3 regions of the Agrobacterium sp. DE0009 genome follow, and region 1 is predicted to be linked to each of the others. Evidence: riboswitches for the same ligand, from Rfam matches in the RefSeq annotation. Region 1 holds a riboswitch; each other region holds the start of a gene.
What was found. Region 1 has a riboswitch for cobalamin ahead of FS804_RS18415 (DUF1636 family protein). Riboswitches for the same ligand answer to the same signal wherever they lie in the genome.

Region 1 (9,863 bases):
CGCAACAAAGCGGCAATGCGGTTTGCCACTTGTTCGACACGGTCAATCTCGGGGACATTGATCAGGCTGGTGCCACCCATGCGCGCCTGTTTGAATGAGATCGCACCGGCGAGGATCCGGCCATCCAATTCCGGCAGGACCACATGTATCGCAAGATCGGAAGGGTTCAAACCGCGGGCGTTTTCCGCCCAGCCATCCCGTCGCGTCGTTGCCATCACCACTTGAAACACCGGAATACCCATCCGGTCGAACAAGGTTGCCCCTTCATCATCCGTCTGACTGGCAAAAGCGGTCGCCGCAACGATGGCGGCGGGCGCGATATCGGGCAACACGGTCCCGAGAAAGCCGGTCGCCTCGCGATCCTTCAGGCCGCTGACAAAAATCGGAACGGGCGCAAAGCCACGGCGCGACAGCGCCTCGTATAGGGCATCCACGGGCGCGACATCATTCGCCAAAAGCATGGAGCGATAAAAGAGAATGGGCAGAAACGGCGCGCCGACGGCAAAGCCGGCACAGGCTTGCAACCTGTCCACCACGCCTGAACCCGGGCGGTAAAAACCGACTCTTGGCAACGGTTCGGCCATGATCTCCGGCCAAACCCCACCCCTTGCTAGGGCAGCAAGACCGGCGGCAAGGCGGCGCATATTTTCCTGCCCGCCCTCGCGGAAGAACGAAAGAGCGGACACTAAAATGTCTTGACCGACGCTTGAAGCAACCTCCAGTTTTTCGTCCCGCTCGCTGCATTCGCCCGGCAGGAGCAGAAGCCTGATGCCACGTCGCCGCGCGAGCATGGAAAGCTGGTCGACGCCGTAACGCCAGCGCTCCGCGCCGCCGAGAATCCGGATAAGGATGACGCGCGCGTGCTCCGCCGTCTTTTCGATCCACAGATCGACCGACATGGGATGCCGAAGTTCGGACAAGTTGGCGCAGGAGAGGGTGGTCGACGCTTCCTCCGCCTGCCGCCAGGCCTGTTCCAGCCCTGCCAGATCGCTTGCTGAAAAAGACAGCATCACCACATCTGAGCGAGGCTGGTTGAGGTCAACCGGCTCTATCAGGTCGTCTAGAGACGATGATGTGGTGGCAAGAATATGCATCTAAAGCATGTCCATCAGACGTCTGTCGCTGCTTGCGCCCAGATAAATGCGTGTGTCAGGCAGCCAGCATCTGCTCGATCTTCTCACGGTTGATGCCCTTTTCGCCGATGACGACAAGGCGGCTGCGGCGCTCTTCACCTGCGGCCCACGGCCGATCGTAATAGTGGTTCACGCGGCTACCGACGGCTTGCACCTGCAACCGCATCGGCTTGGTGGATACCTCGATGAAGCCCTTGATACGCAGGACATTCTCAGCCGCTGCCGTTTCGGCAATGCGGATCGCCAGGGCTTCCGGATCGGTCACGGCAGGCAAATCGATGACGAAGCTGTCGAAGTCATCATGCTCGTGGTCAAGTTCGCCGTCATGGTGGGTGCGGCGGTTTTCAATATCGTCTTCGACGGCAAGGCCAAGGCCGATCAGCACGGCAGGGTCGATGGCGCCATTGGAGGCCATGACGATCTTTGCCGCCTTCGGCAGATGGTCGAGAATATGCGCCTTGGCCTTTTCCAAGCCAGCAACGTCAAGAAGATCAGCCTTTGTGAGCACGATGAGATCGGCGCAGGCGACCTGATCCTCGAAAACCTCTTCGACAGGGTCGTCGTGGTCGAGCGCTTCGTCATTGGCGCGCTGGGCGGCGAGCGCCTCCATGTCGTGAGCCACCTGGCCCTCGGCAAGCGCAGCCCCATCCACCACGGCCACCACGGCATCGACAGTAACCCGGCTCTTGATGGCCGGCCACTGGAAGGCGTGTACCAGCGGCTTGGGCAAGGCGAGACCCGAGGTTTCGATGAGAATGTGCTCCACCTTCGGCTGGCGGCTGAGGATCTGTTCGATCGCAGGCTGGAAATCATCCGCCACCGTGCAGCAGATGCAGCCATTGGCCAGCTCGACGATGTTTTCCTCGGGGCAGCTTTCAATGCCGCAGCCTTTGAGGATTTCGCCGTCAATGCCGATGTCGCCGAACTCGTTGACGATGATGGCGAGCCGCTTGCCGTCAAGTTTTTCGAGAAGGCCGCGCAGCAGCGTGGTTTTGCCAGCCCCCAGAAAGCCGGTAACGATGGTGCAGGGAACGCGGTCCAGAAGGGTGCTCATGATCTCTCCTCGGTAAAATCGAAAGGCGGAATGCGCGCGACCATGCCGCGCTTTAAGGATTCGGGGCGGCCGCGCCACGGCATCAGGCCATCGGAGGCGGCAGCAAGCAGTTTCGCCCCGGCCAGCAAATCATCAGCGCCGTCGGTTGTCAGCCCGCCAAAGACGTAGGACCAGCCGTTGGCGCTGCGCAGCACGGCGCTGAGGCCGCGCTTGCAATTGGCAAGGCAGTTGACGGAACGAACGGTGACACCCGCTTCCTCAGCCTTTGCCATGACGGCTTCGACGAGGCGCGAACCCAGGCGCGGTTCCGCATTGGGATCGGCTTCATCACGGCAGCTTCTGCAAATGAAAACGGTCACGCCGGGCGCCGTTTCGTCCTGCGAATTTCCGCTGGTGGAAGAAGATGTCGCTGAAATATCCAAGCCGTATCGTTTCCCGCGCCTTGCAAAAATCTTGGGGTGCGGATGTCGAAGACGGCACGCGGGTGGCCGCAAGCCGAACCTTCGAACGAACCGACTGACCGGAGCACCCCGCCCGGCAGACGTTTTTCCTGAAACGGCAGGTCTCCTGGCTCGCGGCTTGACGCCTTGGCACCGCCTTCCCGAACCCCTTGCGGGTCCAGTGGCTTTACGGTGCGGGCTTACCGCTTACAGTTGCGGGGGCAGCCACGGAATGACCCAACGTTGGGGTGGAACCGTGTTCCCTCTTAGCTTTTCCCGTTGCCGGGAAAAGACCGTCAGTCCCTTACCCTTAGGCTGAACGGAAGCATGGGTCAATGCCGCGAGCCATCGGCACGGCAGATTGCCGGGTGCGGCAAATTGGGTATAGTCGCCGCTCCTGTGGCGGGCGACTCCGCACAGGTGGAAGAAGAGGAAACCGAATGACACGCGACATCAGCGCCAGCGAAGCCGAGCGCCACCGGCAGAAAATGGTCAATCGCAAGACGGTGCAGGACGCCGAGGTTGCTGAAAAGACGATTGAAAAAGGTCTGCTGATGATCAATACGGGTCCCGGCAAGGGCAAGTCCACAGCGGCCTTCGGCCTTGCCCTGCGAATGCTCGGCACCGGGCGAAGGGTCGGCATCGTTCAGTTCATCAAGGGTGCCTGGTCGACAGGCGAACAGCAGGCCCTGAGCTTGTTCGGCGACAGGATCGTGTGGCGCACCATGGGCGAAGGTTTCACCTGGGACACGCAGGATCTGAAACGTGATGTCGCAGCGGCGACAAGGGCATGGGAGGAGGCCAAGGCTCTGATGGCCGATGAAACGATCGGCCTTCTGGTTCTGGACGAACTGAACATCGCCTTGCGTTACGATTACCTGCCGTTGGCGGAGGTTGTTGAGACACTGTCCAGCCGCCGGCCGGATCTGCACGTCATCGTCACCGGCCGCAACGCCAAGCAGCCGCTGATCGACGCGGCGGATATGGTGACGGAAATGACCCTCGTCAAACACCACTTCAAGGCAGGCGTGAAGGCGCAGGCGGGGATTGAATTCTGACATGGTTGCACGGGTGCTGATGTTTCAGGGAACGGGCTCGGATGTCGGCAAATCGCTGATGGTGGCCGGCCTTGCCCGCGCATTCACCCGGCGTGGCCTCTCCGTCATGCCGTTCAAGCCGCAGAACATGTCGAACAATGCCGCTGTCACCGCGGATGGTGGCGAGATCGGCCGTGCGCAGGCGCTACAGGCGCGGGCAGCGGGCGTGCCGCTTTCCGTGCACATGAACCCGGTGCTGCTGAAGCCGCAGAGCGAAACCGGCGCACAGGTGGTCGTGCAGGGCAAGATCATCGGTAACGCCAAGGCGGCCGATTATCAGCATATGAAGGCCGGGCTGATGCCGCGCGTGCTTGATAGTTTCGAGCACCTGAAACAACAGGCCGATCTGGTGCTGGTGGAAGGGGCTGGCAGCGCGTCCGAAATCAACCTGCGTGCCAACGACATCGCCAATATGGGTTTTGCCCGCGCGGCCGATGCGCCGGTGATCCTGATCGGCGATATCGACCGCGGCGGTGTCATCGCCAGCCTCGTCGGGACCAGGGCGGTGCTCGACGTCGATGACGCGGCGATGATCGAAGGTTTCATCGTCAACCGTTTTCGCGGCGATCCGGAGCTGTTTTCCGATGGCATGCGGATCATCGCGGAAAAGACCGGCTGGGCCTCCATCGGCCTTCTGCCGCACTTTGCCGATGCGAGAAAGCTGCCAGCGGAAGATGCGCTTGGACTTTCCGGCCCGGCAGAGCCAAAACAGGGCGCAAAAATCCGCATCGCGGTGCCAATCCTGCCGCATATCTCCAATTTCGACGATCTCGATCCCCTCGACATGGAACCGGATGTAGAACTGATCCGCGTGCGGCCAGGTGAGACGATCCCCGCCGATTGCCGGCTGGTTTTGCTGTGCGGTTCGAAATCCACCATTGCCGATCTCTCCGTGCTGAAAGATGCGGGCCTGGACATTGATATAAAGGCGCATGTGCGCCGCGGCGGCTACGTACTCGGCCTTTGCGGCGGATACCAGATGCTTGGAAAAACCGTTGCCGATCCTGACGGCATCGAGGGACCGCCGGCGACTGTCGAGGGGCTCGGCCTGCTTGATGTCGACACGGTTTTGACGGGTGACAAGCGGCTCGTTTCCGTTCACGGCGCAAGTTTTGATGGCGTTAGTTTATCCGGCTATGAAATGCATGTCGGGGAAACCACGGGAGCAGCAGGCAATCTGGCGTTTTCGACGATCGACGGGCATTACGATGGAAGCATCTCACCCGACGGCCGTGTCTTCGGCACCTATATTCACGGTCTCTTTGCGGATAACAGCCAGCGCAGCGCGTGGCTGGAGCGTCTCGGCGGGCAGGGCACCGACCTGAATTATGATGCGCAGGTGGATGCGGTTCTCGACCGTCTGGCTGCTCATATGGAGCAGCACCTCGATCTCGACAGGCTGCTTGCTATAGCGCGATAAGGATCGCCAGAAGTCCGAACAGGCCGATCAGCAACAGATCCGCAATCCGCGCCAGCCGCAATGCTTTGCGAATATCACCGGCAACCAGCTCCGACCTTCCGCCTTCGCCCATGAAACGCGCTTCGATCATCTGCCCACCATAAGAGCGGGGGCCTGCGAGCGCAAAGCCGAGCGCGCCGGCCATGGCCGCTTCCGGCCAGCCGGCATTGGGGGAGCGATGATGGTGCGCGTCGCGGCGTATCGCGGCAATGGCATCGCGAGGGGATGCGCCCTCCACGAAAAATGCTGCGGCAACGAACAGAAAGCCGCTCAGTCTCGAGGCCGGCAGATTGACGAGATCATCAAGACGGGCGGAGGCCCAGCCGAAGGCCTCGTGACGCGGGGACCGATGGCCAATCATGCTGTCGGCCGTATTGATTGCCTTATAGGCCGCACCGCCCGGCAGGCCCAGCAGACCAAGCCAGAGGGCCGGCGCAACGATACCGTCGGAGAAATTCTCCGCCAGACTTTCGATCGCTGCGCGGCAGATTGCAGCCTCATCCAGCCGTTGCGGATCGCGGCCGACAATCATCGACACCGCCTTACGGCCGCCTTCGATACCCTCCCGCTCCAAAGCGGTGGCGACAGCCTCAACATGCTGTTCAAGACTCTTCTGCGCCGGGAGCGACGCGCCGAAAACGGCAAGCAGCAAAAGACCCAAGGGCAGAAAAAGCAGAACGGACTGAGCAGACCAGGCGATGAGGAGCGTCAGCCCGACAAAAACCGCGAGCGCCGCCACACCTGCAGTTTTGCGCTGTGAAAATGACGCACTCTCCCGGTTCCATTTTCTGTCCAGCAGCGCGATAAGCGAACCGATCCAGGTCACGGGGTGCCCGATGCGCCGGAACAGCCAGTTCGGATAGCCGGTGACGCGTTCGATCAAGAGCGACAGGAAAGCGAGAGCAAAGAACATGGGCGAGACAGTACCAGATAAGGCGAAAGCTGCGATCCGTCACGGCGGCAATCTCGGCAAGGCGCGTCTGATGTTTCCGGAAGCGCCTGAACCGTGGATCGACCTTTCGACAGGGATCAACCCGCACTCCTACCCGCATTCGCCCCTTCCCGCCAGCGCATTTGCCCGCCTGCCGGAACCCGACGTCGCCGAAAATCTGAAGCGAATTGCCGCAGACCATTTCGGAGCGCGCTCGCCAGAACATGTGGCACTCTCCCCCGGAACCCAGATGCTGATGCCTTTGCTGGCTCAGATCGCTATCACCCGCGGCGCAAAACGCGCCGCCGTGCTCTCGCCTGCCTACGCGGAACACGCCCGGACGGCGCAAATGGCGGGAGTGGCAGTCAGCGAAGTGAAACACATGGAAGAGCTGTCTGCACACGACTACGCCGTGGTGATCAACCCGAATAACCCCGATGGTCGGATCATCGACAGGGAGGCGCTGCTGAAGCTCGCTGAGACCATGGGGCGCAAGGGCGGCTTGCTCGTGGTGGACGAAGCCTTTATCGAGACCGGATGCGGCGAAAGCCTCGCAGATGCGGCCGGGCGGACCGCTTTGGTGGTCCTCCGCTCTTTTGGCAAGTTTTACGGCATGGCGGGTGTCCGGCTGGGTTTTGCGATTGCGCATCCCGATATCGCGTCTGAACTGGAAGCAAGGCTTGGGCCCTGGGCCGTTTCCGGCCCGGCACTGCATATCGCGACAGAGGCTCTGGCAGACGAGAAGTGGCGATCAGCCATGCGGCTCACACTTGCGGACGATACCCGGCGGCTAAAGCGCATTCTGGAGAAAACAGCAGTCGAGATAGCCGGCGGCACATCGCTTTTTACGCTCGTGCGCAGCCCTTTCACGCCGGACCTTTTCAACCATCTTGGCCGTCGCGGCATTCTGGTGCGTATCTTCGATGAAAGACCTGATGACATGCGTTTCGGCCTTCCCGGTAGCGAAGCGGAATGGCAGCGCCTCGAAGAAGCGCTGCTCGCCTTCCGTCATCCTTCGAACGTGTAGGTCTCAATCGACTCCGGCTTCATTTCGATGGAGAAGCCCGGCAGTTTCGGCGGCATGTAAGCGGCGTTTCTGATGTCGCAGGGCTCGATGAAGTGCTCGTGGAGATGATCGACATATTCGATCACGCGGCCCTCCTTGGTGCCCGACACCACCAGATAGTCGATCATCGACAGGTGCTGAACATATTCGCAGAGGCCGACGCCGCCAGCATGCGGCCAGACCGGTAAATTGTATTTGGCGGCGATCAAGAGAACCGCCAGCACCTCGTTCAGGCCACCCATGCGGCAGCTGTCGATCTGGACGACATCAATCGCGCCCTCGGCGATGAACTGCTTGAACATGATGCGGTTCTGGCACATTTCACCGGTTGCCACCTTCACCGAGCCAATAGCGGCACGGATCTTGCGATGGCCGGCGACATCATCCGGGCTGGTAGGCTCTTCGATGAAAAAGGGCTTGGAAAAAGCGAGCTTATTCACCCATTCGATCGCCTGATCCACTTCCCATACCTGATTGGCATCGATCATCAGGTATCGGTCGGGACCGATCACCTCACGGGCAATGGTGAGGCGGCGAATATCGTCCTCCAGATCGCGGCCGACCTTCATCTTCACATGGTTGAATCCGGCATCGATGGCTTCCTGGCAAAGACGGCGCAGCTTGGCGTCGTCGTAACCCAACCAGCCAGCCGACGTCGTATAGCAGGCATAACCTTCGTTCTTCAGCGTCTCGATACGTTCCTTCTTGCCCGCCTCGGCCTTTCTGAGGATCGCCAGTGCATCATCGCGGGTCAGCACGTCGGTGAGGTAACGATAATCAACAATATCGGCGATTTCTTCCGGGCTCATGTCGGCCACGAGCTGCCACACCGGCTTGCCGGCCTTCTTGGCCAGCAGGTCCCACACGGCATTGACCACGGCACCGGTGGCGAGATGCATCGCGCCCTTGTCCGGACCGATCCAGCGCAGCTGGCTATCACCCGTCAAATGCCGCCAGTATTTGCCGGGGTTTTCGGTGACGGTGGCAAGATCCGTGCCGACGACCAGGTGCCGCATCGCTTCGATGGCCATACAGCAGATGTCATTGCCACGGCCGATGGTGAAGGTTAGGCCATGGCCCTTCAGGCCCGGCTCGTCGGTGTCGAGAATGACGTAAGCCGCCGAATAATCCGGGTCGGGGTTCATCGCGTCAGAACCATCAAGGCTCTGGGAGGTCGGGAAACGCAGGTCGAAAACACGCAGATCTGTAATTTTGGTCATGGCCGGTTACTCGCGGTCAGTGTCAAAGAAAATCGTTCAATCGAGGTGGAAGGTCTCTTCCATCATCGCCCACCACTCGCCTTCCTTTCGGCTTTCGAGCGGTTGCTGGCAGGGAATGGTGAAAGACCACCATTCCTGGTTCTTGGGGCTAGCCGCCATTTTCGCCATGTCGGCGCTGAAATCTTTGCCGTGATATTCCCAATAGCCGAAAAGCAGATTTTCCGGCTCACGCAGGAAGATCGTGTAATTGCGGATATTGCAGTCGCTGATCAATGCCAGAACCTCCGGCCAGACAGCGGCGTGCAGCCTTTTATATTCCGCGATCATCTCAGGCTTGACGCCGATGACCATGCCCATTCGCTGCATGAAAACCCCGTTATTGCTTGATGGTGGCAAGCGCCGCGCGCAGCTTTTCCTGCGGCACGTTCAATTCCAGCCGTTCTGCCGCGGCAATGACCGGGGCAAAGCGGCGGCGCTTCTTTTCGTTGTGATTGCCGGCGATATCGGCGATGCGATGCGCGAGAAAGGGATTGCGCAAGCGCTCCCTCAACTGACCGATATAGGCCTTTGCCTCATCTCCCATGCCTTCTGCCGCAAAGACCGGCAGAACCTCGTCCCGCCAAAGCGCTTCCAGATCCGCAACGAGGGCATCATCCGCCATTGCCTGACGCACCGTTTCATCTTTCCCACGCCCATCCCGTGTCCAGCATTCTGCTAGATAGGAGTGACCGAGATTGAGGAGGAACAGCTTCAGCTTTTCATAGCGGTCGAGATCGTCGGTCAGCACCACGGCGGGGTGCGTGCAGGGAAGAACGAGACCTTCCTGTTTCTCGATCGCCCAGAGGGCATAGGGTTCCGCGACTGCGCCGACGGGATCGATGGGTTCAGACACGATGCGGTCCACCAGACTATTGGCGAAACGGCACTTCTCATTCAGGTAGAAGGCAAAACCCGCCGGCAATTGCCATTCGTCTGCAAGCCGGCGAATGACTTGGCTCAGCTTTTCGCCGTTGCGCGGCACCAGCTCGCAGGGAAAGATCGATAAAGGCGCTTCGGGGTTCCGCTGAAAACGCTCCAACAACAGCATGCAGAGCTTGGCCGGAAAGCTTTTCGGCACAATCGTGAAATCGGCAGCAAGCGCGGCTCCATCCGTCGAATCCAGCTCATAACCGCGGTCGCCGGTATTGGACAGAATGACCTGCGCCTCACAGGCAAGGCGGCGGACTTCCGCCCAGTCGGTCGTAGCCGTCAATGCCCCTGCAACGGCCTTACCTTGAACTTCCTCGTCCACTTCCTGCCCGTCGCTGATACCGCGAATGCGCACGGGATAAGGTGCGCCGCTGTTCAGCGCCGCCACACGTTTCAGGCTCTCCGCATTGCCGGTCGTCTGAACGATTGTAATGCGCCCCAGCGCCTCTCCCTTGTCCAGGGCCTGCGAAACGAACAGGTCCGCATGGGCGAGG
Region 2 (9,863 bases), on a different contig from region 1:
CCGAATCCCCCGTCTGGGACGAACGGCGGCAGGTGCTTTTCTGGTGCGATATTCTCGGCAAGACAGTGCGGTCTGCCGCCCTTGAGCCTGGCCGCTACCGCGAATGGTCGTTTCCTCACACTGTATCGAGCCTTGGACTTTGTGAAAACGGGGATCTGGTCGTTGCCTGCGGCATGGATATTGTCATCCTCGATCCCGAAAACGGCGCGATGCGCCTCCTTCATTCGATCCCCGCACCGGAAGGCATCCCATGCCGGTTAAATGATGGACGGATTGGACCAGACGGCGCCTTCTGGGTGGGAACCATGCACAATGTGCCGCTTCCCGACATGAAACCGCATGGCGAGCTCTGGCGGATCACCGAAAAGAGCGCGGAGCGCATGCAGACGGGGCTGACATGCCCGAACGGCCTCGCTTTTTCCCCAGACGGATCAATCATGTGGCAGAGTGACTCCGTCCAGAAATGGATACGCCGTCGCAGGTTTGACAGGGGCAACGGCACGTTTGACGAAGGCGTGCTGGTGGCGGAGATGACCGAAGAAACCGGAAGGCCCGATGGCGGCTGCCTCGATAGCAGCGGCACCTATTACAGCGCTGGCGTATCCGCCGGCTTGCTCAACGTTTTCGGACCTGACGCCGGGCGTGGGGAGGCGCTCGCCGCTCCTGTTCCACACCCCACCATGCCGTGCTTCGGGGGGCCCGACTTCGACATCCTTTTCCTGACATCACACCGCCACAACATGTCAGAGGACCGGCTGAAAACAGCGCCGCTTTCGGGCGGTGTCTGGATGATCCCAACGGAAAAGAAAGGCTTCCCCGGCTTCCGCTTCGGCGACGCCGGATAATACGCACTCGGACCGCTACTCCTCCCGGAAAGCGCGACTGATCTGGTCCATCAGCGGTTTGGCGATATAGGAGAGCGCGGTTCTTTCGCTTGTCTGGATGAAGACTTCAGCCGGCATGCCCGGCAGCAGTGTCGCCTTGTTGAGCCTTTCCCTCTCGGATGCGGTAAGGGAAATGCGCGCCAGATAATAGGAGAGGCCGCTGCGCTGATCTATTGTTACATCCGCCGCGATGCGGCTCACGTGGCCTTCCAGTTCCGGTGTAACCCGCTGATTGAAGGCGGTTAGTCGCACCATCGCCCTTTGCCCCACCTGCAATTGGTCAATATCCTTGGGCGCAATCTGAACTTCGAGCGCAAGTTGATCATCATCTGGGACGATAAGCATGATAGGTTCCGCAGGCGTCACCACGCCACCCACGGTATGAACCGCCATTTCATGAACGAACCCGGACTGCGGCGCGACGATATCGATGCGCTTCAACTGGTCCTCGGCGGCGACCTTGCGCTCGACAAACTCACCCATCTGGGCCTGTATCTCGCGCAACTCCCGGCCGACCTCAGTGCGCAGCTCCTGATCGATCTGCAATATCTGGAGTTTCGTCTCGGTGATACGGCCGGCAGTCTGTGCCTGATAGGCGATTTTTTCCCCACGTTCGCCACCGAACGTCGCCGCCTGTGTCTGCAAAGTGTTCAGCCGCTGCACCGAAACGACGCCCTGTTCGCGCAGGGATTTCTGCGAGGCGATTTCAGCCTGCAGCAGGGCAAGGCCATTCTCATATGCGACTTCCTGCGCCTTCAGGCCTTCGATCTCATGTTCGAACTGAGTGATGCGTTCGTAAAGCTGCGCCTTGCGCCCTTCCCGATACGATTTGCGGAACTCGAACAGCTTGGTCTCGCTACGCATGGCTGAGGCGACATCCGGCTGATCTTTCCGCATCATCAGCGCCTTTGGAAAGATGAGCGCCGGTAAATCGTCGCGCTCCGCCTCCAGCCTCGCCATACGCGCCGTCAACTCATCCAGACGTTTGCTGACGATCAAAAGACTGGCGCGGCTCTGAGTGGCGTCGAGGCGAATAACGACGTCACCCGTTTTGACCCTGTCACCCTCGTTTACCAGAATTTCGCCGACGACACCGCCGATCGGGTGCTGCACCTTCTTGGCATAGCTATCCACGACAAGATGACCGGACGCGACCACAGCCCCGGCAAGATTTGTCGTCGCCGCCCATCCCCCGACGACGCCCAAAAGCGCAACGCCTGCCACGAGGCCGACGATAAGGTGTTTTCGGATGGAGCGGGATAAAGGAGAGTGCAGATTATGCTTCGTCATCCGCATCCCTTCCACTCCCTTCAAGCGCCGGCGTTTTAGGCTGCGCATTGGCAACGACGCGAAGCGGTGAGATTGTCTGAGCGGATGCCGTAAATCCTTTACCTGCCTGACCCCTTGGAAGGCGCAGCACCTTCGAAAGGACCTCGTCGCGTGGGCCAAGAGCTCTCATCTGCCCCTCTTCCAACATCAGGATGAAATCGACGGCGCCGATGGCGCTGGGCCGGTGGGCGACAACGATCGCGATGCCGCCCCGTGTCTTGACGGAAGAAATGGCACTGACCACGGCGGCCTCGCCTTCCGCATCAAGGTTCGCATTGGGTTCATCCAGCACAACGATAAAGGGATCGCCATAAAGAGCCCGGGCGAGGCCTATGCGCTGGCGCTGCCCGGCAGAAAGCGCTGAACCCGCCTCGCCGATGTCATTGTCATACCCCTTCTCAAACCGAAGGATCAGCTCATGCGCGCCAGCAGCCCTGGCAGCAGCAATGATTGCCTCGGGGTCGGGACTATCCTCGAAGCGGGAAATATTCTCACCGATCGTGCCGTCGAACAGCTCCACACCTTGCGGAAGGTAACCAATATGTCGACCAAGCGCCTCACGGTCCCACTGTTCGAAACTCGCACCGTCCAGCCGCACCTTCCCCGCCGCCGGTGTCCAGACGCCCGCGAGAACGCGGGCAAGTGTGGATTTTCCCGAGCCCGAAGGACCGATGACACCAAGCGCATGGCCAGCGGTCAGGTTGAAGCCGAGGCCGGTGACGGTGGGCTTTCTCTTCCCCGGCGGAACGATGGTGACGTTTTCGACCAGCAGTTCTTTTTCCGGCCGGGGCAAGGCCATGGTGGTGCCATCGGCGTTCACGCGGCTGAAAAGCTCTTTCAGCCGCGCCCAGCTCTGCCGCGCGGCCACCAGGGACTTCCAGTTCGAAATGGCGAGATCGACAGGGGCCAGCGCCCTGCCCATCATGATCGAACTCGCGATCATCACGCCAGCGGACGCCTCCTGCTTAATGACGAGCCACGCCCCGACAGCAAGAATTGCCGATTGCAGCACGACCCTCAGCGATTTCGCGATATTGCCGAGGCCGCTGACCACGTCGCCCGCGCTGCGGTTGGCAGCGAGATAGGCGTCGTTGGAGTGCTGCCAGCGTTGGCCGAGACGTCTGCCGAGTCCCATGGCCTGTACGACTTCAGCATTGCGCCGCGAGGTTTCCAGCTGCCGGTTGCGGGCCATGTTTTGCACCATGGTGTCACGGCTGGGCTTCTGAGAGAAGATATTGGTGAGGATCGTGAGGGAAATCAGCAGTATCGCACCGGCAAGCGCCGTCACGCCGATCCAGACGTGGAACAGAAAACACAGCCCGAGATAAAGCGGGATCCACGGCAGGTCGAAAAAAGCCGTCGGTCCCATGCCGGAGAGAAAGCCGCGCACATTGTCGAGATCGCGCAGCGGCTGCAGGCCGTCACCCGGCATAGGTCTGACGAGCGGCAGGCGGACGACCGCATCATGCACCCTTGCGGCATAACGCGTATCGAAATCTTCGCCGATGCGGATCAGAATGCGGGCGCGAATGACATCGAGCAGACACTGGAAACAATAAAGCCCAAGGGCGAGAATGCCGAGACCGACCAGCGTCGGAACGCTGCCGCTCGCAAGCACCCGATCATAAATCTGCAACATAAAGAGCGGCGCCGTGAGCGCCAGAATGTTGACGACACCGCTGATGAGCGCAACACCGAGAAACGTGCCCTTAAGCGGCGCGACAACCGCCACCGTCAGAGACTGCGGCGGTGTCTGCTGGTGGTTCTGAAAGCCCACAGGCTGGTTTTCCTCTACGCGGCAAACGCCGATGCACGACAATCATCAGACCTTCAGGCCGATCACCGCTCAACGACGCGGACCCGGCCGGACCTTTACCACAAGGATAACGGCATTCGTTGTAGCCTTGTACCACAACAAATTACCCACCAGACTGCGCATACATCTCCCCCACGCCGTCAGATGGGATTATCCACCGCACCGAAAACGCCATCTGGGGATTCTTTCTGCAACGAGGTTGGGGAAAGCTGCGACGCCTACACCTCATTTTTCCGCCTGGTCGAAAAGATCGTCCAATCGTGGCTTCGCACGACCGGGAACATTTACTGTCCTGTAGCTCTGCGGCAGGCCCGCATCGCCAACCTTGATGAGCATCACCATGCCCATGCCGTAATGCGGTGAGCATTTGATGCCGTAAAAGCCCGGCTTTTCGAAACCGGTCTCGAACTCATCGTTGATCCGGCTCTTGAAACCTTCGGCACCTTCCGGGACCATGCCGTCGATGGTCGCGGCGTTGTGGCTTTTGTGGGTGGGCACAAAGCGCACGCGGTCACCGGGCGCGATTTCGAGAAAATCGGGTTCGAATACCATCGGGCCCTTTTCGCCACGGTTCAGCATTTTCACCTCGAAGGTCTCGGCCGAGGCCTCAAGCGGAAAGGCTGTGAAAGCCGCCGCAATCACGGCAACGATCCAAAACGGTCGGATCTTTTTCGGAGCGTCTGCCAGCATCAAATTACTCATCGTGCCAGTTCTTTCCTTGGATCCTCGGCCAGTCCATGCGCCGGCAGAAAACGTATGTGCGGAAAGCCTCTCTCGTCCATGGTGACCACGCAGTCCACGCCGAACACCTCGGCGATCGTCCCGGAGGTGAGAACCTCTCGCGGCGGGCCGACGGAGATCATCTCGCCGCGATGCATGACGGCGATGCGGTCGCAGAACATGGCGGCGTGATTGAGATCGTGCAGCGCTGCGACGACCGTGAGACGCTGCCGCTTTACCAGATCGAGCAGGCTGATCTGGTGGCCGATGTCGAGGTGATTGGTGGGCTCGTCCAGCAGCAGGATTCGTGGTTCCTGCGCCAAGGCCCGGGCAATATGCAGGCGCTGCCGTTCACCCCCGGAAAGGTGGTGCCAGCCGCGCTCGGCCTTATCGGCCATATCGACATTAACAAGTGCCGCATCGACAATGGCGGTGTCATTCGGCGACCAGGCGGACAGCGGCCCGAGATAGGGTGTGCGCCCAAGCTCCACGGCCTGTCGCGCAGTGATGCGCTCGGTGGTTTCGGCCTGTTGCTCCACGAAGGCAAGCAGGCGCGCGATGTCGCGTCGCCCCAGTGAACCAAGCGGCTCGCCGCCAAGCGCAACGTGCCCCCGGCGCGGCTTTCGGATGCCGGCCAGCATGGAAAGCAGTGTGCTTTTGCCTGAGCCGTTCGGCCCGATGATGCCGAGGAACTCCCCGGCGCCGACCTCAAGTGAAACACCGCGCACAATATCAGCGTTACCGGCATGGAAATGCAGGTCACGGGCGGATAGCTTCATGACCGCCCCCTTCTCTGCCCCAGGATGAAGGCAAAGGCGGGCGCGCCGACGAGCGCGGTGATGACGCCGATCGGCAGAACCTGACCCGGTATGACGATGCGAGAGAGAATGTCGGCGACGATCATAAAAACGGCCCCGGTTAGCGCCGTCACCGGCAGCAGGATACCATGGCGAACACCGACGAAGATGCGTGCGGCGTGGGGAATGACAAGGCCCACAAAACCGATGGACCCGACCAGGGACACCATTGAAGCTGTCATGATGGCGGAAACCGAGATCAGCACCGTATAGACCCAGCGTACCGGGATCCCAAGCGATGCTGCCGCCTGGCCGCCGAAAGCGAAGGCGTCTAGCGCGCGGGCATACCAGAGGCAGATGAGAAGTCCCGCAAGGCTGACAGGTAGCGCCAGCCAGACATCCGGCCAGCGCACGCCGGAGAGATTGCCGAGCAGCCAGAACATGATGCCGCGTGCCTGCTCGGCATTGGCAGATTTGGTGACGATGAACGATGTTACGGCATTGAACAACTGCGACCCGGCCACCCCCGCCAGAATGATGGCGCTGTTACCGTGTCCGGCTCGCACGGCAAGAAGGCTGACCAGTGAAAACGCGATGAAAGCGCCGATCAGGGCCCCTGCCGGCATGGTCAGAAACCCCGCACCGAATCCCAAGAGGGCGACAGCGACGGCGCCTGTAGAGGCGCCGGCGGAAATACCGAGAATATAGGGATCGGCAAGCGGATTGCGCAGTAGCGATTGCAACACTGCTCCGGCAAGCGCCAGCGAAGCCCCACAGCAGGCGGCAACGACAGCGCGGCTCAGACGATAGCTCCAGACGATACCCTCATCCAGCGGCTCCAGCGGAAAGCCCGCATGAAAGACGCGATTGGCTATCGTTTTTGCGACGACGTCAAATGGAATGGCTGTCTCACCGATGGCCGCTCCGGCCATCAGCGCTATCAACAGCAGGGCGAGCGCGGCAAAAACCAGGCCCGCCCTGCCGAGATGGAGGGAGAGGCCGTTCACTTGGCGAGGCCGGCAGCCGAAATCGCCTCGGCCAGCGTTTCGATGCCTTCAATGGTGCGAATGGTCGGGTTCATCGCCTGCGCATCCATTTCGAACACATGGCCTTGCCTGACAGCAGGCATGATGCTTGCCACCGGGTCAGTTGCCAGAAACTTCAGCTTGACGGCAATGTCATCTGCAGGGAAGCGGCGGCGGTCCATCTTGCCGGCGACAACGATAGACGGGTTGGATTTGGCGATGGTTTCCCAGCCGACCGTCGGCCACTCCTCGTCGCTTTCGATGACATTCTTCAATCCGAGAGCAGACATGATGTAACCCGGAGCGCCGTTACGGCCGGCGACGTACGGGTCGATATCCAGTTCGGCGCTCGAGAACCAGAAGACGGCCGAGAGCTTGCCATTGGCAGAAGCGATCTTGGCTCTGGCGGCGTCCTCGCGCCTCTTCAGGTCGGCGACGACTTCCTCACCGCGATCCTGCACGTTGAAGATTTTGGCGAGGTCACGGATTTCCTGGTAGATCAGTTCCATGGTGAAAACGGTGTTGCGCACGCCATCGCCACCGCCGGAATTGTCTTTGCCCATGCAATCGGCCGGCGAGGTGTAAACGGGAATGCCGAGCTCGGCAAATTGCGCCGGCGTTCCGACAACACCCTCTGGGCCGATCTGCCATTGGAACTGTGTCGTCACGAGATCCGGCTTCTTGCCGACAACCGCCTCAAAGCTGGGGTCGTTGTCGGCCAATCGCTCGATCTTGGCGTTGGCCTCTTCGTAGCCCTTCAGAACCGGACCGATCCACAGCGCCGTGCCGACAACCTTGTCGGCGAGACCAAGCAGGTAAAGGACCTCGGTTGTGCTCTGGCCGACAGATACGGTGCGGGCCGGCGCCTGCTTGAAGGTGATCTCCTGACCGCAGCTGTTGATTGTCAGGGGGTAGGTGGTTTCGGCGCCCTGCGCGCCAACGGCGGGCAAGGATGCAAAGGCAACCGCCACGATGCCGGCGAGAGCCGGCAGGCGTCTTAAATGAAACATGTGTTCTCCAGTCGAAAGTAAACTTATTCGAGAGCAGCAGGCGTTAGAACGCGCACCAACAGCGGGACGTCTTGTACGGAGAACGATGATCGGATGCAAACAAAATGTAACGTAATAACATTACAGTCTCCTCCTCCGGGCTTCCCCGCCCGTAACGATGGTTCATATTTTGACGGCAGGTCTCCTGGCTCACGAATTTGCGTCACTCATCTGCCTTCCCGCATTCCAGAGAATACAGTGGCATGACGCCATGAGGCGCCACGGGGATGAACGACAATCCGCTTACAGTTGCGGGGGCAGCCACGGCATTGGGCGAAAATATCGCCCGCACCATGTTCCCTATTAATCCCTTCGCCTTTCGGCTGCAGGAACCGTCATATACTCACATAAGGGGCAAGAGGCGGGGCGTCAATTGCGATCGTGTCGCAGCTTGGAACAAAGACGGCCAGCTAGCCCGCCGCAATGAAAAGTCAAGAAGTTGCCGGCTTAAAAACCGGCCACAAGCCCCAAGCGTGCAGGCGATACAGTTTCTCGGCATCTTCGACAAAATCCAACCGCTAAAAAGCCGCTTTACGTTGACGTCTCCGTTCAACAACACGGCGGCATCGGAAAAAGGGCTGTCAGTTTTCCCATCGACCCGGCAGGATTTCGCCGAAACCGCTGTAAGGACACAACAATCTACCGAAATCTTCTTCACTTCAGCATACAAACGCAGCCGGTGACTTTTAGGCTCTGCGACGGTGAAGCGCGGAGAGAGCCATGAACGCCATCGAAATTCTGGAGCGTCTTGTCGGCTTTCCCTCGTTCGTCGGAACCGCCAATGGCGATATTGCCGGATGGATTGCCGATTATCTGCGAAGCCACGGCGCGAAGGTCTCGCTGCTTGCCGGGCCGGAAGGGGACCGCGCCAATCTCTTTGCGAGCTTCGGCCCGACGGATGCCAGCGGATACATCCTGTCCGGCCACATGGATGTGGTGCCCGCCGGGGAGCCGGAATGGTCCTCCGACCCCTTTGCGCTCAGAGCCGAGGGCGAGCGTCTTTACGGCCGTGGCACCACCGACATGAAAGGTTTCCTTGCCACGGTTCTCGCCGCGGCGCCGGCATTTGCGCAGATGTCACTGAAGCGGCCGGTTCACATTGCTTTTTCCTATGATGAGGAGGCGGGCTGCCGGGGTGTGCCCCATCTGATCGCCGCTTTGCCGGATCTTTGCGCAAAACCAGCGGGCGCGATCATCGGTGAGCCGAGCAATCTGCGCGCTGTGCGTGCTCACAAGGGCAAGGCAGCCGCACGCATCACCATCCGCGGCCGCTCCGGCCATTCCTCACGGCCCGATCAGGGCGTCAACGCGATCCATCTCATGACAGGCATCATGGCAAAGGCGGTGGAAACTGCCCAAGCCCTCACGCAGGGCCCCTTCGAAGGCACGTTCGAGCCGCCTTACTCCTCCCTGCAGATCGGCACCGTAAATGGCGGGCAGGCGATCAATATCGTCCCGGACCTGTGCACCATCGAAGTGGAAGCACGGGCCATTTCCGGTGTATCGCCGCTCGCCCTGCTCGAGCCATTGCGTGAGAGCGTCGAGAGGCTTGCAGCCAACGGGACAGACGTTCAATGGGCACCGATGAGCGACTACCCTGCGCTTTCGCTTGCCGCTGACGCGCCGCTCGTCAACCTCATGGAGCAGCTGACAGACGCGCCGTGCATTGACGCCGTCAGCTACGGTACGGAAGCCGGACTTTTTCAGGCTGCCGGTATCGACGCCATCATTTGCGGTCCGGGCGACATCGGCCGCGCCCACAAACCGGATGAATATATCACCACCACAGAACTGTCCGCCTGCCAGTCGCTGCTGGAAAGGCTTGCCCATCGATGTGCGGCCTGAACCTTCGGAAACCGGATTTCACATGACGTTCTTGTTTAACTCAGATGCCAGGCGCGGCGAGATTTTCAGGCACGCTCTTGCCCGTAATCTGCCCGACCTTCCCTTTTCGATGGAGCCACAGACCGTCGATCCGGATGCGGTCCGCTATCTCCTCACCTGGACCGTGCCCGATGATATCGGCCGTTACCGCAATCTCGAAATCCTGTTTTCCATCGGCGCAGGTGTCGATCAGTTCCAGATCAATGCGGTTCCTGCCCATGTGAAGGTCGTGCGCATGGTGGATGAAGGCATCATCCGCATGATGCAGGAATATGTGAGCTTTGGCGTGCTTGCGCTGCATCGCAACATGCCCGCCTATCTGGATCAGCAACGCCAGAAACTGTGGAAGGCCCTGCCCC
Region 3 (9,863 bases), on a different contig from region 1:
CCGGTAAGATCGATGGCGATTCCGAAAGCCAGGTGGCAGCGATCGAAACGTGCATTGCCGATGGCGCCAAGGGTATCCTGATTACCGCTTCGGACACCAAGGGCATCGTACCTGCCGTGCAGAAGGCACGGGATGCCGGGCTTCTGGTGATCGCGCTCGATACGCCGCTTGAACCCGTCGATGCCGCCGATTCCACCTTCGCAACCGACAATCTGCTGGCCGGCGAATTGATCGGCAAATGGGCAGCCGGCACGCTTGGCGACAAGGCCAAGGATGCAAAGATCGCATTCCTCAACCTCACCCCCTCGCAGCCAACGGTCGACGTGCTTCGCAACCAGGGCTTCATGAAGGGCTTCGGCATCGACGTGAAGGACATCAACAAGATCGGCGATGAGAACGATCCCCGCATCGTCGGCCATGATGTCACCAACGGTAACGAAGAAGGTGGCCGTGCAGCGATGGAAAATCTGCTGCAGAAAGATCCGACCATCAACGTTGTCCACACCATCAACGAACCGGCAGCTGCCGGCGCCTACGAAGCGCTGAAGGCAGTCGGTCGCGAAAAGGATGTTCTGATCGTCTCGGTCGACGGCGGTTGCCCGGGCGTGAAGAATGTGGCCGAAGGCGTGATCGGTGCGACGTCGCAGCAATATCCGCTGGCCATGGCGGCACTGGGCGTCGAGGCGGTCAAGAAGTTTGCCGACACCGGTGAAAAGCCAAAGCCGACAGCTGGCAAGACCTTCTTCGACACGGGCGTGACGCTGGTGACGGACAAGCCGGTGAAGGGTCTCGACTCGATCGATACCAAGGAAGGCCTCAAGAAGTGCTGGGGCTGATGCCTCGCATCTGACGCAGGCGGGGGCTTTTTGCCCCCGCTTTCAGCCTCAAGTGAATGAGGCGTGATCCAGATGAGTGGACGCAGGGCGCGCCCCTGGGTCGACGGAGTCCGCTTCTCAACAGTTTGAATCGACACAAGGCCCGCTGCAGAACGGTTATGCTTCCAGGGCAAATGTGATGAAGCGATCGGGAGGAAAATCCATGAGCGATCAGCCAGTGCGGACCCAACCGCATAATGAATTTGAAAATGTGCTGTCCGGAAGCTCGACCCAGGTCGCCGCTTTCGATACGCACGACAAGAGCCTGCTCGAAAAATTCCAGCATTTTCTGCACTCCAGTCCTGCAGCTGTCCCGCTGATTGTTCTGGTGCTGTCGCTAATAGTGTTCGGCATCACACTGGGCGGCAAATTTTTCTCTGCCTTTTCGCTGACGCTCATTCTTCAGCAGGTGGCCATTGTCGGTATCGTCGGTGCGGCGCAGTCGCTCGTCATCCTGACTGCCGGCATCGATCTGTCCGTCGGCGCCATCATGGTGCTGTCTTCGGTCATCATGGGGCAGTTCACCTTCCGCTACGGCTTGCCGGCGGAACTCTCCATTCTCTGCGGACTGGCTGTTGGCGCATTTTGCGGCTTCGTCAACGGCATCCTCGTGTCGCGCATGCGATTGCCGCCCTTCATCGTGACGCTTGGCATGTGGCAGATCGTTCTTGCCACCAACTTCCTTTACTCTGCGAATGAAACCATCCGCGCCCAGGATATTGCGCAGCAGGCACCCATCCTCCAGTTCTTCGGGAACAACCTGCGCCTCGGCAGTGCCGTCTTTACCTATGGCGTCATCGCCATGGTGTTGCTCGTTGCCCTCCTCTGGTATGTGCTGAACCGCACCGCCTGGGGCCGCCACCTCTACGCTGTTGGTGACGATCCGGATGCGGCCGAGCTTGCTGGCGTCAACGTCAAGCGCATGCTGACGACGGTTTATACGCTTTCGGGGCTCATCTGCGCCTTCGCAGGCTGGGCATTGATCGGCCGCATCGGCTCGGTATCGCCAACGGCCGGACAGTTCGCCAATATCGAATCCATCACCGCTGTCGTGATTGGCGGCCTCTCGCTCTTCGGCGGTCGTGGCTCGATCATGGGCATGCTGTTTGGCGCGCTGATTGTCGGCGTTTTCTCGCTAGGCTTGAGACTGATTGGTACGGACCCGCAATGGACCTATCTGTTGATCGGTGTCCTCATCATCCTGGCTGTTGCAATCGACCAGTGGATCAGAAAGGTAGCAGGCTGATGGCACGCGAACCCATTCTCACGGCACGCAATCTCGTCAAGCGATACGGACGCGTGACCGCACTCGACAATGCCGATTTCGATCTTTACCCCGGTGAAATTCTCGCCGTCATCGGTGATAACGGCGCTGGCAAATCCTCGCTCATCAAGGCAATCTCGGGCGCGGTGACGCCCGACGAAGGGGAGATCAGGCTCGAAGGCAAGCCGGTGCAGTTCCGCTCACCGATCGAAGCGCGAAAGGCCGGTATCGAAACCGTCTACCAGAACCTCGCACTCTCACCAGCCCTGTCGATCGCCGACAACATGTTCCTGGGCCGCGAAATCCGCAAGCCCGGCATAGCCGGCAGCCTTTTTCGTGCCCTCGACCGGCCGGCCATGGAAAAGTTCGCGCGGGACAAGCTCTCCGAACTCGGATTGATGACTATCCAGAACATCAATCAGGCGGTGGAAACGCTCTCCGGCGGCCAGCGGCAGGGCGTAGCCGTAGCACGCGCAGCCGCTTTCGGCTCGAAGGTGGTGATTCTTGACGAGCCGACAGCCGCTCTTGGCGTCAAGGAAAGCCGGCGCGTCCTTGAGCTCATCCTCGACGTCCGCGCCCGTGGATTGCCGATCGTTCTGATTTCGCACAACATGCCGCATGTGTTCGAGGTGGCGGATCGCATTCATATCCATCGGTTGGGCAAGCGCCTCTGCGTCATCAATCCGAAGGATTATTCGATGTCCGACGCAGTCGCCTTCATGACCGGCGCCAAGGAAGCGCCGAAGGAAACGCTCGCCGCATGACGTTGAAGCTCGTAACGATCGTTGAAGACGTTCTTCGACGGGCAAAGGGCCAATCCCGTTTCATCGTTGCCATTGCCGGCCCCCCAGGGGCCGGCAAATCCACGCTGGCGGATGCCCTATGTGATGCTCTCATCGCACGTGGCGAAACGGCCGCCGTGCTGCCCATGGACGGCTTCCATATGGATAATGGCATCCTTGAAGAGCGGGGGCTTTTGCCGCGGAAGGGTGCGCCGGAAACATTCGATGTCCGTGGCTTTCTGGATATCGTCTCTGCCGTTCGGCAGGGCGGGCAGGAAGTGCTGGTGCCGGTTTTCGATCGTTCCCGAGAAATCGCCATCGCCTCTGCCCGTGCCATCGCGCCTGAAACGCGCTTTATTCTGGCTGAGGGCAATTATCTACTGCTCAACGAAGCGCCCTGGACAAGGCTATCCGACCATTTTGATTTGAGTGTCTTTGTAGGACCTTCCGTGACCGTTCTGGAACAGAGACTGCGTGACAGATGGCTGGGCTTTGGCCTTGATGCGGCTCAGATTCATGCCAAGCTTTTCGAGAACGATCTTCCGAATGGAAAACGGGTGATTGAAAACGCCCGCCCGGCCGATATCCACATCGACATCTGGGAATAGATCGACGTTCCCCGAACATGACGTGTTCCGCGCCGTTTAGCGGCTGTCACTCTGCGATGAATCTTTTTTATCCCCAGGGGCCAGCTTTCGCGTCATCTACTGGTTGACGCTAGGATTTCCTCATATACTATATCTAGTGTTCAAGGTTCTTCCGATTCGCAAGGGTTGGGAGCTAAGACGGGAATTCGGTGCGTTACGCCATTGAGGCGAAACAAGGCCGAAACTGCCCCCGCAACTGTAAGCGGCGAGCATCGTTCCGATTTGAGTCACTGGGGCTGAGAGCTTCGGGAAGGCCGGAATGAATGTTGTGACCCGCAAGTCAGGAGACCTGCCTTGAGCGCAAACGTCCACGGGCGGGGTGTCCGGAGGAAGGTGTATCGCGCAAATGACTTGCGTGCGCCCTTTTCTGCCCCCTCCATAACGAGCTTCGGGGTGAAGTCATGCCAGTGCATATTTTTAAGTTGCTACGCTCGTCAGCGTAGAGGAGCGACTTCTGTTGTTTGAAGCGTGCCCGAAAATCCATCTGTTTTCATTCGGATCGCACGAACTCTCAAACACCAAGCATCACCTGAATGACAGAACCATCACCGTCCGGTTGTGATTGCAATCGGCAAGGCTTTGCCGCGTCCAAAATTGGCTTCGAGAGGGAAATTATGACCGTCACCGTTTACAGTAAACCCGCCTGCGTCCAATGCACCGCCACTTATCGCGCCCTCGACCGTATCGGCGTTCCCTATGAGATTATCGACATTTCCGAAGATGCGGATGCGCTCGACCACGTCCGTGGCCTCGGCTACATGCAGGTTCCCGTAGTCGTTGCCGGCGAACGCCATTGGGCGGGTTTCCGGCCGGATATGATCGGCGCGATCAGCTGAGGCGGCGGGCGATGAGCCTGATCGTCTATTATTCCAGCCGTTCAGAAAACACTCATCGTTTCCTTCTGAAACTGGGGCGGCGATTGCTTCGCCTGCCGCTCGGCGCTGAAGAGGATGTACCGCAGGTGTCGGAACCCTATGTGCTCGTCACCCCAACCTATGGCGGCGGCGGCACCAAAGGGGCAGTGCCGAAACCCGTGATCCGGTTTTTGAACGAACCCTCCAACCGCAACCTCATCCGCGGCGTCATTGCGGCGGGAAACACCAGTTTTGGCGCCGCCTTCGCATCCGCCGGAGATATCGTCTCGCGAAAATGCGCCGTGCCGTTTCTCTATCGCTTTGAGCTTCTCGGGACGGAAGAAGACGTCGCCACCGTCAAACATGGATTGGACCGATTTTGGACACGCTGACCGCTAGCGCATTGCGCAATGACACCAAGCAGCCAACAGCCGCAAGCCAGAAGCCGCTTGATGCGGGCTTGGACTACCACGCACTGAACGCGATGTTGAACCTCTATGACGAGAACGGAAAAATCCAGCTCGACAAGGATCGGCTCGCTGCACGTCAATATTTCCTCCAGCACGTAAATCAGAATACGGTGTTTTTCCATAATCTTAGGGAAAAGCTCGATTATCTGGTGACCGAAGGCTATTACGAGCAGGCGGTGCTGGACCAGTATTCCTTCAATTTCGTGCGCGATCTCTATGACGAGGCCTATGCGCGGAAGTTTCGCTTTCCGACGTTCCTCGGTGCGTTCAAATACTACACCTCTTACACCCTGAAGACCTTCGACGGGAAACGTTATCTGGAGCGTTATGAGGACCGCGTCTGCATGGTGGCGCTGGCTCTTGCGCGCGGTGACGAGCAGCTTGCCCGAGATCTGGTCGATGAGATCATTTCCGGCCGTTTTCAGCCGGCAACGCCAACATTCCTCAATGCTGGCAAGAAGAGCCGCGGTGAGCTGGTCTCGTGTTTCCTGCTGCGGGTGGAAGACAATATGGAAAGCATCGGTCGCTCCATCAATTCGGCGCTGCAGCTTTCCAAGCGCGGCGGCGGCGTTGCCCTTTCACTGACCAATATTCGAGAGGCTGGAGCACCGATCAAACAGATCGAAAATCAGTCCTCCGGTGTCATACCTGTCATGAAGCTGCTGGAAGATTCGTTTTCCTATGCCAACCAGCTCGGCGCCCGCCAAGGTGCGGGTGCAGTCTATCTGCATGCCCACCACCCAGACATCATGCGTTTCCTCGACACCAAGCGTGAAAACGCTGACGAAAAAATCCGCATCAAGACCCTGTCGCTCGGCGTTATCATCCCAGACATCACCTTCGAGCTCGCCCGCAACAACGAGGAAATGTATCTGTTCTCTCCCTATGATGTGGAGCGGGTCTATGAGGTGCCCTTCACCGAAATCTCGGTGACGGAAAAGTACCACGAGATGGTCGCCGACAGCCGCATCCGAAAGAAGAAGATCAAGGCGCGCGAATTTTTTCAGGTCATCGCCGAAATCCAGTTCGAGAGCGGCTATCCCTATATCATGTTCGAAGATACGGTGAACCGGGCAAATCCGATTGCCGGTCGCATCAGCATGAGCAATCTTTGCTCGGAAATCCTGCAGGTCAGCGAAGCCAGCGCGTTCGATGCCGATCTCTCCTATAGCCACATGGGCAAGGATATTTCCTGCAATCTCGGTTCGTTGAATATCGCCGCGGCAATGGATTCAGCCGATTTCGGCAAGACCATTGAAACCTCCATCAGGGCACTGACGGCGGTGTCGGACATGAGTCACATTTCCTCCGTTCCGTCTGTTGAAAAGGGCAATGACGACAGCCATGCCATCGGACTCGGTCAGATGAACCTGCACGGTTATCTGGCGCGCGAGCGCATCTTCTATGGCTCCGAAGAAGGCGTAGATTTCACCAATATCTATTTCTACACCGTGACCTATCACGCTATCCGCGCCAGCAACCGGCTGGCGATGGAGAGAGGACAGAGCTTCAAGGGCTTCGAAAACTCCAAATATGCTTCGGGCGAATATTTCGACAAATATACCGAACGGGAATGGCTGCCGGCGACGGAAAAGGTCCGCGACTTGTTCGAAAAGGCCGGCATCGCCATTCCAACGCAGGAAGACTGGAATGTCTTGAAGGGGGAGGTCATGGCATCAGGCCTCTATAACCAGAACCTTCAGGCCGTGCCACCGACAGGCTCGATCTCCTATATCAACCACTCCACATCTTCCATTCATCCGATCGTCTCGAAAATCGAAATCCGTAAAGAGGGAAAGATCGGCCGCGTTTATTACCCGGCTTCCTATCTCTCGAACGACAATCTCGAATATTATCAGGATGCCTATGAGATCGGGCCGGAAAAGATCATCGACACCTATGCGGCCGCTACCCAGCATGTCGATCAGGGCCTGTCGCTGACTCTGTTCTTCCGTGATACGGCCACGACCCGCGATATCAATCGCGCACAGATCTATGCTTGGAAGAAGGGCATCAAGACCATCTATTACATCCGTTTGCGCCAGATGGCGCTGGAAGGCACGCAGGTTCAGGGCTGCGTTTCCTGCACGCTCTGATTAGAGGGACAAGACAATGAACATCGCCGTAAAACCCGTGTCCCGTGTCCGAGCGGTCAACTGGAACCGCATTGAGGACGAAAAAGACCTCGAAGTCTGGAACCGCCTCACCTCGAACTTCTGGCTGCCGGAAAAGGTGCCGCTTTCCAATGACATCCCCTCCTGGGGAACGCTGAAGCCGGAAGAACAGAAGCTGACGATCCGTGTCTTCACCGGACTGACTTTGCTCGACACCATCCAGAACGGCGTCGGCGCGGTGCGCCTGATGGCGGACTCGGCAACACCGCATGAGGAGGCGGTGCTCTCGAACATCTCCTTCATGGAGGCCGTGCATGCGCGCTCGTATTCTTCGATCTTCTCGACCCTCTGCTCCACGCCTGACGTCGATGATGGCTATCGCTGGTCGGAGGAAAACGAGTTCCTGCAGCGCAAATCCGCACTCATCATGCGAGAATATGACAGCGGCGATCCATTGAAGAAGAAGATCGCCAGCGTGTTTCTGGAGAGCTTCCTGTTCTATTCCGGCTTCTACCTGCCGATGTTCTGGTCAAGTCGTGCCAAGCTTACTAACACGGCGGACTTGATCCGCCTCATCATCCGCGATGAGGCCGTGCACGGCTATTATATCGGCTACAAGTTCCAAAGGGCGGTGGACCGCCTTAATGAAAACGAAAGGCAGGAGATCAAGGATTTTGCCTTTGACCTGCTTCTCGAGCTTTACGACAACGAGGCGAAATATACCGAGGACCTCTATGATGGCGTCGGCCTGACCGAGGACGTCAAGCAGTTCCTGCACTACAACGCCAATAAGGCCCTCATGAATCTGGGTTACGAGGCACTGTTCCCCGCCGAGGCTTGCCGGGTCAATCCAGCGATCCTTTCAGCGCTCTCGCCCAATGCAGATGAGAACCACGACTTCTTTTCGGGGTCCGGTTCGTCCTACGTCATCGGCAAGGCGGTCGCGACCGAGGACGAAGACTGGGACTTCTGAACCCTTTGGGCAAACCGCAGTAGGTTCACTGCGGATTCACCACCTGGCTGGCAAGCCGGAAGGGGCTGGAAACGGTTGCGCCGATAGCATCGAACACGAAAGCGCCCGCGCGACCGATGCCGTTTTGGCCATTGCCGTTGCGGCTTGACTCCAGCTGCGGCACGAGCGCCGCCAAGGCGGCGTAGCGGTCGTGATTGAGCGGGTCTGAGGCTTTCAGTTTGGAGATATCTACGAACTGAACGCCTTCTTTCAGGGCGGCTTCCTGTACCTTCGGATCCGTAACGTCAAGTGCGCCGATCCGCGTCACGTCTGCGCCGAGTATGGAAGAGGCTTTGAGAGCACGGTCATCCTTGGAGACCAGAACGGTAAGCGGCGGATTGAGCCGGCCGACCACCTCGATCTGCTTGCGGAAGACATCGGCATCGATATCGGGTGCGGCCAGCACCACCTGCAACTTGGCGATAACGTCGTTTCGTCCCTCGAAACGCAACTGGCGCAGCGCTTCCATGACCAGCCAGCCACCCATGCTGTGACCAAAAACGACGATGTTCTTGCGCGGAGAACGGCGTGTGAGATCCGTTAGGAGATTGGCAAGCGCATCGCGGGAATAGGTCGCCGATTCCTTGTCGGCAACGTAGCCGGCGACATTCGCCTGCGACGGCCAGGAGAATACCAATGGCACGCCATCCATATTGGCATCGGCTGCCATCTGCGCTGCCCGGAAAAGCGCTTCCTGATAGCTGTAATTATAGCCATGCACGAAAAGCGCGATCTGCTTGCCGGAGCGGGTGATATCTCCGAGGTCACCGTTGAAACGTGCCTTGCTCAACATCTGCGCCTGCGTGACGACAAAATCTTTCTTCGCGTCGGGTTTTCCGGTCGACCACTCAATTTTTCCGCTCTTGTGGGTGGGCGGTATCGAAATGTCGAAGCGGGCATAATTCGGTTCGGCCGCTCTGAGCGCACTGAAGCCCTTTTTGGCCTCTTCGCTTTTCTCGCGCGTGCTTGCCACATAGGCGGTCACGATTTTAGCATCCTTCGCTCTGGTGTCGACCGCTTGCAGAACGTCCGCTCCCGGCCGTCCGGCGCAGGAGGAAAGGAGGCCGAGCATGATGAAAAGAGACAGAAGGAGACGCATGGGAGGGTTACCGGTGATAACGAACCGGCTATAAATAGCCGCCCGCTAAAAAAGTTGCCACTACTGAATAATTCGCATGGTTTCGGCGCTCGGCGATAAACATGGGCAAGAGCCGCCTTGCCATCGGGGCAGCTTCGTTTTAGGCCGTAACCATGACGAACAAGGTCTCGCTTTCCCGCCTGAAACTCACGGACTTCCGCAATTATGCGGCGGCATCGCTTTCCCTGGATGACCGCCATGTGGTGCTGACCGGCGACAATGGGTCCGGCAAGACCAACCTTCTGGAGGCGGTGTCGTTTCTGTCGCCCGGACGCGGACTTCGCCGCGCAGTCCTGTCCGACGTCACCCGCGTGGGTGCAGAGGCAAACGGGTTTTCGATCTTTGCCGATGTCGAGGGCATGGATGGCGAGGTCGCAATCGGCACGGGCATTGAAGGCGATGGAGAGGTGGTGTCGCGCCGGCTGAGGCTGAACGGCACGCCCGTCAAATCCGTCGATGAATTGACCGATCATCTGCGCGTTCTGTGGCTCACCCCTGCCATGGACGGCCTTTTTACCGGCCCATCGTCTGACCGCCGACGTTTCCTTGACAGGCTCGTGCTGTCGCTTGATCCCGCCCATGGCCGACGCGCCAGCGATTTTGACAAAGCGATGCGTGGGCGTAACAGGCTGCTTTCCGAAGGCCGCTTTGACCCGGTCTGGCTCGACGGTATCGAAAAGCAGATGGCCGAACTCGGCATCTCCATG

Region 2: another riboswitch for cobalamin. It lies ahead of FS804_RS10875 (ABC transporter substrate-binding protein); the one in region 1 lies ahead of FS804_RS18415 (DUF1636 family protein).
Region 3: another riboswitch for cobalamin. It lies ahead of nrdH (glutaredoxin-like protein NrdH); the one in region 1 lies ahead of FS804_RS18415 (DUF1636 family protein).

What each region holds. Positions count from the first base shown of each region.
Region 1 is NZ_VEIU01000005.1:213,088-222,950, forward strand. Features, by position in the region: gene cobN (cobaltochelatase subunit CobN) at 1-1,094, opposite strand, end outside; gene cobW (cobalamin biosynthesis protein CobW) at 1,150-2,187, opposite strand; gene FS804_RS18415 (DUF1636 family protein) at 2,184-2,609, opposite strand; cobalamin riboswitch at 2,727-2,940, opposite strand; gene cobO (cob(I)yrinic acid a,c-diamide adenosyltransferase) at 3,068-3,685, shown strand; gene FS804_RS18425 (cobyric acid synthase) at 3,687-5,144, shown strand; gene cbiB (adenosylcobinamide-phosphate synthase CbiB) at 5,131-6,096, opposite strand; gene cobD (threonine-phosphate decarboxylase CobD) at 6,095-7,141, shown strand; gene FS804_RS18440 (L-fuconate dehydratase) at 7,123-8,400, opposite strand; gene FS804_RS18445 (L-rhamnose mutarotase) at 8,437-8,766, opposite strand; gene FS804_RS18450 (mannitol dehydrogenase family protein) at 8,777-9,863, opposite strand, start outside.
Region 2 is NZ_VEIU01000002.1:301,430-311,292, forward strand. Features, by position in the region: gene FS804_RS10845 (SMP-30/gluconolactonase/LRE family protein) at 1-845, shown strand, start outside; gene FS804_RS10850 (HlyD family type I secretion periplasmic adaptor subunit) at 861-2,174, opposite strand; gene FS804_RS10855 (type I secretion system permease/ATPase) at 2,161-3,990, opposite strand; gene FS804_RS10860 (pseudoazurin) at 4,255-4,731, opposite strand; gene FS804_RS10865 (ABC transporter ATP-binding protein) at 4,728-5,528, opposite strand; gene FS804_RS10870 (iron ABC transporter permease) at 5,525-6,553, opposite strand; gene FS804_RS10875 (ABC transporter substrate-binding protein) at 6,550-7,581, opposite strand; cobalamin riboswitch at 7,738-7,972, opposite strand; gene argE (acetylornithine deacetylase) at 8,341-9,465, shown strand; gene FS804_RS10885 (glyoxylate/hydroxypyruvate reductase A) at 9,488-9,863, shown strand, end outside.
Region 3 is NZ_VEIU01000001.1:1,853,277-1,863,139, reverse strand. Features, by position in the region: gene FS804_RS09425 (sugar ABC transporter substrate-binding protein) at 1-836, shown strand, start outside; gene FS804_RS09420 (ABC transporter permease) at 1,039-2,121, shown strand; gene FS804_RS09415 (ATP-binding cassette domain-containing protein) at 2,121-2,903, shown strand; gene FS804_RS09410 (nucleoside triphosphate hydrolase) at 2,900-3,529, shown strand; cobalamin riboswitch at 3,656-3,880, shown strand; gene nrdH (glutaredoxin-like protein NrdH) at 4,183-4,404, shown strand; gene nrdI (class Ib ribonucleoside-diphosphate reductase assembly flavoprotein NrdI) at 4,416-4,814, shown strand; gene nrdE (class 1b ribonucleoside-diphosphate reductase subunit alpha) at 4,826-6,988, shown strand; gene nrdF (class 1b ribonucleoside-diphosphate reductase subunit beta) at 7,005-7,979, shown strand; gene FS804_RS09385 (alpha/beta hydrolase) at 8,005-9,117, opposite strand; gene recF (DNA replication/repair protein RecF) at 9,270-9,863, shown strand, end outside.